Regions from separate parts of the Thauera sedimentorum genome, predicted to be linked through region 2. Evidence: predicted binding sites of a transcription regulator. Region 2 holds the regulator's gene; the other holds the start of a gene.

Region 1 (4,419 bases), 1.8 Mb from region 2:
CGGCCCGCGTCGCCCTGTCGCTGACGGTCGACTCGGGGCCGCCATTCACCCTGGGACCGTTGGCGGTGAGTGGGCTGCGCGATCTGCCGGCCGATCTGGTGGTTCGCCACAGTACGCTGGAGCCCGGCGAATCCTATGATCGCGACCGCCTGCTGGCCTTTCAGGGCACCCTGCAGAACGCGCCGCAGTTCGCCTCGGTGATCGTGGACATCGAGCGCGACCCGGCGCAGGCGGACGGGGTGCCGGTGAGGGTGGAGGTGAGCGAGGCGCAGCCCCGCCGGGCCGGCTTCGGTGCGGGTTACTCGACCAATACCGGCTATCGCGGCGAGTTGAGCTACTCGGACGTCAACCTGCTGGGGCGCGGCTGGGAGCTCTACAGCGGCCTGCGCCTGGAGCAGCGTCGCCAATCGCTGTTCGCCGACGTATTCCTTCCGCCGGTGCAGGCGCGTTATCGCGACAGCTTCGGCGCCCTGGTCGAGCGCAGCGACCTGCAGGGCCTGCGCCTGACCACCCAGGCGGTCGGCGTGGCGCGCGCGACCACGCGCGGCAGCATCGACACCCAGCTGGCGCTGCGCTACCAGCACGAGCGCAGGGTGCCCGACGGCGCGCCGCCGAGCAGCAGCAACACGCTGAGCGCCAACTGGACCTGGTTGCAGCGCAAGGTGGACGACCTGCTCGACCCGCGTGAGGGCTACGTGCTGGAAGTGCAGGCCGGCGGCGGCGCGCGCGCCTTGTTGTCGGACCAGGATTTCGTGCGTCTTTACGGGCGCGTGGTGCGTTACCAGCCGGTGCGCGGGCGAGACGTTCTGATCCTGCGCGCCGAACTCGGCGCCACGCTGGCGCCCAGCCGCGAGGGCATTCCACAGGACTTCCTGTTCCGCACCGGCGGGGCGCAGACGGTGCGCGGCTACGCCTACCAGAGCCTGGGCGTGAGCGAGGGCGAGGCCACCGTGGGCGGGCGCTACATGGCGGTGGCCAGCGCCGAGTATGTACACTGGTTCCGGCCCGACTGGGCGGTGGCCGCCTTCGTCGATGCCGGCGATGCCGCCGACAGCCGGCAAACCCTGGACGCCAAGCTCGGTTATGGTGCCGGGGTACGCTGGGCCAGCCCGGCCGGACCGCTTGCGCTCGATCTCGCCTGGGGGCGGGAAGCGCGCCGCCTGCGCCTGCACTTCGGCATCGCCATCGCCTTCTGAACATGGGACAACAGGACAATCTTGCCGGCCGTGAGCTCGAACGCCTCGCCCAGGTCATCATGCCGGGCGGGTGGGCGGTCGAGCGCGAGCGGCCGATCGCCACCTTGCTGGGTTCCTGCGTGGCGGTGGCGCTCTACGATCCGGCGCTGAAGCTCGGCGGGCTCAATCACTTCATGCTGCCCTGCTTCAACCGCAGCGCCGGGCGCAGCGAGGTGGACGCCCTGCTGGCCGGCGACTTCGCCATGGAAGCCTTGCTCAACGCCATGCTGGCGCGCGGCGCCAAGAAGGCCCGGCTGGTGGCCAAGGCCTTCGGCGGCGGCATGGTGGTCTCATCGCTCGACCGCAGCCAGATCGGCCAGCGCAACGTCGAGTTCACCCGCGAGTGGCTGGCGCGCGAGGGCATCGCGCTGCAGGCCTCCGACTTCCTCGGCCAGTGGTCGCGCAAGGTCGTGCTCGACCCGCGCACCGGCGACGTGTTCTGCAAGCGTGCGGCCAGCACGCTCGCCATCTCGCAGCGCATCGAGAGCCGCGAGCAGGCCTATGCCGAAACCATCGCCGCGCCCAAGCCGAAGGGCAACATCGAACTTTTCTGAAAATCCGCCCTTGAAAAGGCCAGGGGGCGTCCCTATTATTAGCACTCGTCGGCGGCGAGTGCTAACAAAACTGCGAAAGCACCGTTGCCGGAAATCCCAAATTCCCGATTTGCGGCTCGTTCCGCAGACTTAGTGTCAATTCGAAACGAAGGAGTGCTCGATGAAGATTCGTCCCTTGCATGATCGCGTGATCGTCAAGCGTCTGGAAGCCGAACGCAAGACCGCCAGCGGTATCGTGATCCCCGACTCCGCCGGCGAGAAGCCCGACCAGGGCGAAGTGCTGGCCGTCGGCAACGGCAAGATCCTGGACGACGGCAAGGTGCGCCCGATGGCCGTCGCCGTGGGCGACAAGGTGCTGTTCGGCAAGTACGCCGGCCAGACCGTCAAGGTCGAAGGCGAAGAGCTCCTCGTCATGCGCGAGGAAGACATCATGGGCGTGGTCGAGGCCTGAGCCTCCCGTCCGTTCAACGCCGATCCATTACCGAATACTCAAGGAGTTCTGAAGAATGGCAGCTAAAGAAGTCAAGTTTGGCGATTCCGCCCGCGAGCGCATGGTCGCCGGCGTCAACATCCTGGCCAACGCGGTCAAGGTCACCCTGGGCCCGAAGGGCCGCAACGTGGTGCTGGAGCGCTCCTTCGGCGCCCCGACCGTGACCAAGGACGGCGTCTCCGTCGCCAAGGAAATCGAGCTGAAGGACAAGTTCGAGAACATGGGCGCGCAGATGGTCAAGGAAGTCGCCTCCAAGACCTCCGACATCGCCGGTGACGGCACCACCACCGCCACCGTGCTGGCCCAGTCCATCGTTCGCGAAGGCATGAAGTTCGTCGCCGCCGGCATGAACCCGATGGATCTGAAGCGCGGCATCGACAAGGCCGTCGTGGCCACCATCGAAGAGCTGAAGAAGCTCTCCAAGCCCTGCTCGACCAACAAGGAAATCGCCCAGGTCGGCTCGATCTCCGCCAACTCCGACAGCGACATCGGCGACATCATCGCCAAGGCCATGGACAAGGTCGGCAAGGAAGGCGTGATCACCGTCGAGGACGGCAAGTCCCTGCAGAACGAGCTGGACGTGGTCGAGGGCATGCAGTTCGACCGCGGCTACCTGTCGCCCTACTTCATCAACAACCCGGACAAGCAGGTTGCCATCCTCGAGCAGCCCTTCGTCCTGCTGTTCGACAAGAAGATCTCCAACATCCGTGACCTGCTGCCGGTGCTCGAGCAGGTCGCCAAGGCCGGCCGTCCGCTGCTGATCATCGCCGAGGACGTGGAAGGCGAAGCGCTGGCCACCCTGGTGGTGAACAACATCCGCGGCATCCTGAAGACCTGCGCCGTCAAGGCCCCGGGCTTCGGCGACCGTCGCAAGGCCATGCTGGAAGACATCGCCATCCTGACCGGCGGCCAGGTCATCGCCGAGGAAGTCGGCCTGACCCTCGAGAAGGCCACCCTGGACGATCTCGGCCAGGCTGCCCGCATCGAGATCGGCAAGGAAAACACCATCATCATCGACGGCGCCGGCAATGCCGAGCGCATCGAAGCGCGCGTCAAGCAGATCCGCGTGCAGATCGAGGAAGCCACCTCCGACTACGACCGCGAGAAGCTGCAGGAACGCGTGGCCAAGCTGGCCGGCGGCGTTGCGGTGATCAAGGTCGGTGCCGCGACCGAAGTCGAAATGAAGGAAAAGAAGGCCCGCGTGGAAGACGCCCTGCACGCCACCCGCGCTGCGGTGGAAGAAGGCATCGTTCCGGGCGGCGGCGTTGCGCTGCTGCGTGCCCGCGCCAACCTGGCCGGCCTGAAGGGCGACAACCACGACCAGGACGCCGGCATCAAGATCGTGCTGCGCGCCATGGAGCAGCCCCTGCGCGAGATCGTCGCCAACGCTGGTGACGAGGCCTCCGTGGTGGTGAACAAGGTTGTCGAAGGTTCCGGCAACTACGGCTTCAACGCCGCCACCGGCGAGTACGGCGACATGGTCGAGATGGGCGTGCTGGACCCCACCAAGGTGACCCGCACCGCGCTGCAGAACGCCGCGTCCGTCGCCAGCCTGATGCTCACCACCGACTGCATGGTCGGCGAACTGGCCGAAGACAAGCCGGCCGGCGGCATGCCCGACATGGGCGGCATGGGTGGCATGGGCGGCATGGGCATGGGCATGTAAGCTCCGCCCAGGTCATTCGCCTGAAAGATCGGCCCCGCTGCGGCGGGGCCGATTTGCGTTCACGCGCAGCGCGCTGCGCTGGCGCAGGGCATGCGGATGCGGATGCGCGCACGACGCGGGAAGCGTGTGATAATCGGACGGCTCGGGGGAGAGGGAAAAAGGCGGCGGGGAGCGCCCTGCTGCAGGAACGGGACGCTCCCCGGAATGGTCGCCCGGAGGGGCAGCCATTCCCTAGGACCGAGTAAAAGGAGAACAGCGGGTGCAACTGTAGGAGCACGCGCTTACACATAACTTACATCCTGATTCCAATGCGCATTCTCCTCGCTGAAGATGATACGGTCATCGCGGACGGGCTGGCGCGGACCTTGCGCCGTGCCGGCTATGCGGTGGATCACGTGGCCAACGGCGCCGAAGCGGACGCCGCGCTGGTGGCCCAGTTCTACGACCTGCTGATCCTCGATCTCGGCTTGCCGC
Region 2 (4,419 bases):
TCGGCGTGGCAGAGTCGCGGCTGGTCATCACCTGGATCGCCAGGCCGATGCGCGACAACTCGCCACCGGAGGCCACCTTGGCCAGCGGGCGCAGCGGCTGGCTCGGGTTGGCCGCCACCAGGAACTCCACCGTCTCGTCGCCATGCGCCGAACCGTCCGGCAGAGGGATGAGCGACGCCTCGAAGCGCCCGCCGGCCATCGCCAGCGTCTGCATGGCCTCGCTCACCTCGGCAGAGAGCGCAGCTGCGGCCGGACGGCGTAACGCGCCGAGTTGCCGTGCGGCGGTTTCGTAGGCCTTGCGCGCGGCGGCTTCCTGCTCCGCCAGTCGGGCCGGGTCGGCGCTGGCGCTCAACTCTTCCAGCCGCCTGCGCCAGTCCGCCAGCAGGGCGGGCAACGCTTCGGGCGCTGCGCGATGCTTGCGCGCAAGATCGGTCACCGCAGCAATGCGGCCCTCCACCTCGGCCAGGCGCTCGGGGTCGAGGTCCAGCCGATCGCGATAGCGGCGCAGCGCATGCAAGGCCTCGTCCGCCTGGATGGCGGCGTCGGCCAGCAGGCTGCGCACCTCTTCGAGCGATGCGTCGATGCCGGCCATCTCGCCGACCTTGTTGCCCAGGCTGGCGAGCATGGGGGCTGCGGCCAGTTCGCCGTCGCCCAGGGCGACGAGCACCTCGTCGGCGCCGGACATCAGCCCCGCGGCATGTGCGAGGCGCGCGTGTTCCTGGTTCAGCTCCTGCCACTCGTCGGCGTCGAAAGCCAGCTCCTCGAGCTCGCGCACCTGCCAGGCGAGCAGCTCGCGCTCGCGCTCGGAGGCGGCGCTGTCGTGCTCGGCACGCTCGCGCCGCTCGACCGCCTGCCGCCAGTCGCGGTAGCGCGCCGCCACCTCGGCCACCGCCTCGGCGGCCCCCGCGTGGGCGTCGAGCAGCGCCCGCTGCGCGTCGGCACGCAAGAGGGCGTGATGGGCATGCTGGCCGTGGATGTCGCACAGCCACTCGCCGGCCTCGCGCAGCTGCGCCAGGGTGACCGGGGTGCCGTTCAACCAGGCCCGCGAACGCCCGCCCGCCTCCACCACGCGGCGCAGGATGAGCGCCCCGTCCTCGACCTCCAGGGCCTGCTCGGCAAGCCAGGCGGCGAGCGGCCCGTCGGGCGGCAGATCGAACTCGGCGCACACTTCCGCGCGCTCGCGCCCGGTGCGTACCGCGGCGGCATCGGCACGGTCGCCCAGCGCCAGGCCGAGCGCGTCGAGCAGAATGGACTTGCCCGCACCGGTCTCGCCGGTGAGGGCGCCGAAGCCGGCCTCGAAATCGAGCTCCAGGCGGTCGACGATGACGAAATCGCGTATGGTCAGGCGGCGCAGCATGGTGGACGCTGATGTCAGGTGTGGCGCGGAACCGCACTCCAGTGCAGTTTCTCGCGCAGCATGGCGAAGTAGCTGTAGCCCTCGGGGTGCAGCAGGCGGACCTGCAGCGCGGAACGCGTGATGCGCATGCAGTCGCCGGCACGCGCATCGAAGCGCGCCTGGCCGTCGAAATGCACGCGCGCGTCGTGCGGCGGCAGGAGATTGATCTCGATACGGCAGGTGTCCGGCAGGGTCACCGGGCGGGCGGTGAGCGCATGCGGGCATAGCGGCACGATGGCGATGCCGCCGACGCTGGGATGCAGGATGGGGCCGTTGGACGACAGCGCGTAGGCGGTGGACCCGGTAGGGGTGCTGACGATCATGCCGTCCGAACGCTGGGTGTAGACGAACTCGCCGTCTATCGCCACGTCGAACTCGATCATGCGCCCGAGGTCGCCCTTGTTGATCACCACGTCGTTGAGCGCCAGGGTCTGGAACACGCGCTGGCCGCCACGCAGGATCTCGGCGTCGAGCATGAAGCGGGACTCGGCAGTGTAGCGCCCGTCGAGGATCTCGCCGATGCGCTCGGTCGCGTCCTCGCGCGCCACGTCGGTGAGAAAGCCCAGCCGCCCCTGGTTGACGCCGACCAGCGGCACCTCGTGCTCGGCCAGCCGGCGCGCGGTGTTGAGCATGGTGCCATCGCCGCCGAGCACCACCGCAAGATCGGCGCGCGCGCCGATCTCGTCGTAGGTGGCCGGCGGAAACTCGCCGCCCCCCATGCCGATCGAACTCGCGGTGCCCTGCTCGATCAACACCACAAGCCCGCGTTCGCGCAGGAACTCGGCCAGGCGCGACACGGATTCGGCCACGTCTGGGCTCTGGTACTTGCCGATCAGGGCAACGGTGCGAAAGCGCTGGCTCATGGAACGCGATTAAACCACATCCGCCCGGCGCCCGGCAGCGCGCTGCACCGGGGCCCGATCCGCGCTATATTTGCCTCCGCCATGAACACGCTAGACGCCCGCTCGCAGATCCTCCTCAAGACGCTGATCGAACGCTACATCGCCGAAGGCCAGCCGGTCGGCTCGCGGGCGCTGTCGCGTTATTCAGGCCTCGAACTGTCGCCGGCCACGGTGCGCAACGTCATGAGCGACCTGGAGGAGATGGGCTTCATCGCCAGCCCGCATACCTCGGCCGGCCGCATCCCCACCGCGCGCGGCTACCGCTTCTTCGTCGACTCGCTGCTCACCGTGCAGCCGCTGGACAAGTCGCGCATCAGCGCCTTGCGCGGCCAGTTGCAGCCCGACCAGCCACAGCGCCTGATCAGCTCGGCCTCACACCTGCTGTCCGAACTCACCCAGTTCGCCGGCGTGGTGGTCGCCCCGCGCCGCGAGGCGGTGCGCATCCGCCAGATCGAGTTCATCAGCCTGTCCGAAACCCGCATCCTGCTGATCATCGTCACCACCGCGGGCGACGTGCAGAACCGCATCCTGCTCACCCGCCGGCCCTACAGCAGCAACGAGCTGACCGGCGCTGCGAGCTATCTCAACGAGCACTTCGCCGGCCTCGCCTTCGAAGAAATCCGCAGCCGCGTGCAGGAAGAGCTCAAGCAACTGAGCAGCGACATGAGCGAGCTGATGGCCGCGGCGGTGGAAGCCGGCACCGAGGCCACCGCGGAGACCGCGGCCAGCTACGTGATCTCGGGCGAAACCAACCTGCTGGACGTGGAAGACCTGTCGTCCAACATGGTCCGCCTGCGCGAACTGTTCAAGATGTTCGAGAAGCGCACCGGCCTGCTGCAACTGCTCGACCTGTCCAACCGCGCCGAGGGCGTGCAGATCTTCATCGGCGGCGAATCCGGCCTGGCGCCGCTCGACGGCTGCAGCGTGATCACCGCCCCCTACGAGGTCGACGGTCAGGTGGTCGGCTCGGTCGGCGTCATCGGCCCCACGCGGATGGCCTACGACCGGGTGATCCCCATTGTCGACATCACCGCCCGCCTGCTCTCCAACGCACTGTCGACCCGCGACTGACCCATTCCACAAGGACTCCCATGGCCCGCTACCGGCCCGAACCGCCCTACACCCACGGCACGCCCGCACGCACCGCGGTACTGCTGGTCAATCTCGGCACCCCCACCGCGCCCACTGCGGCGGCGCTGCGCCCCTATCTGAAGCAGTTCCTCTCCGATCCGCGGGTGGTGGAGATCCCGCGCGCGCTGTGGTGGCCCATCCTCAACGGCATCATCCTCAACACCCGGCCGAAGAAGTCCGCCGAGAAATACGCCAGCGTGTGGCTGCCGGAGGGTTCGCCGCTGAAGGTGCACACCGAGAAGCAGGCCAAGCTGCTGGCCGGCTACCTCGGCCAGTCCGGCGCACACGGCGTCCGGGTGGACTGGGCGATGCGCTACGGCAGCCCGTCGATTCCCGAGGCCCTGGAGCGCCTGCGCGCCGCCAACTGCACCCGCATCCTGGTGGTGCCGATGTACCCGCAGTACGCGGCCAGCACCACCGCCAGCGTGATGGACGAGGTCGCGCGCTGCCTGCTCGGCTGGCGCAACCTGCCCGAGATCCGCTACGTGCGCAGCTTCCATGACGACCCGGGCTACATTGGGGCGCTGGCCCAGAGCGTGCGCGACCACTGGGTCCGGTCCGGCGAGGGCGACAAGCTGGTGATGAGCTTCCACGGCGTGCCGCGCCGCTCGCTCGACCTGGGCGACCCCTACCATTGCGAGTGCCACAAGACCGCCCGCCTGGTCGGCGAGGCGCTCGGGCTGCCGGCCGAGCGCGTACTGGTCACCTTCCAGTCGCGCTTCGGCAAGGCCGAATGGCTCAAGCCCTACACCCAGCCCACGCTCGAGGCCATGGCGGCCGGGGGCACGCAGCGGGTGGACGTCATGTGCCCCGGTTTCGTCGCCGACTGCCTGGAAACCCTGGAAGAGATCGCCATGGAATGCCGCACCGCCTTCATCGGCGCCGGCGGCCAGCAGTTCGAGTACATCCCCTGCCTCAACGAGAACGACGCCTGGATCGATGCGCTGTGCCGCATCACCCGCGCGCACCTGGGCAACTGGCTGGAACTGC

Evidence for each region. The regulator HrcA, encoded in region 2, represses chaperone genes, less so after heat shock. The targets are predictions, from matches to a motif close to TNTTAGCACTCNNNGNCNNNGAGTGCTAANA.
Region 1: groES (co-chaperone GroES) is a predicted target of HrcA. The motif match lies at 1,826-1,856, and genes of this name have one in related genera.

The regions. Positions count from the first base shown of each region.
Region 1 is NZ_JACTAH010000001.1:213,194-217,612, forward strand. Features, by position in the region: gene IAI53_RS00965 (autotransporter assembly complex protein TamA) at 1-1,196, shown strand, start outside; gene IAI53_RS00970 (chemotaxis protein CheD) at 1,199-1,789, shown strand; gene groES (co-chaperone GroES) at 1,950-2,240, shown strand; gene groL (chaperonin GroEL) at 2,296-3,945, shown strand; gene IAI53_RS00985 (response regulator) at 4,254-4,419, shown strand, end outside.
Region 2 is NZ_JACTAH010000001.1:2,059,857-2,064,275, forward strand. Features, by position in the region: gene recN (DNA repair protein RecN) at 1-1,357, opposite strand, end outside; gene IAI53_RS09440 (NAD kinase) at 1,372-2,259, opposite strand; gene hrcA (heat-inducible transcriptional repressor HrcA) at 2,341-3,369, shown strand; gene hemH (ferrochelatase) at 3,390-4,419, shown strand, end outside.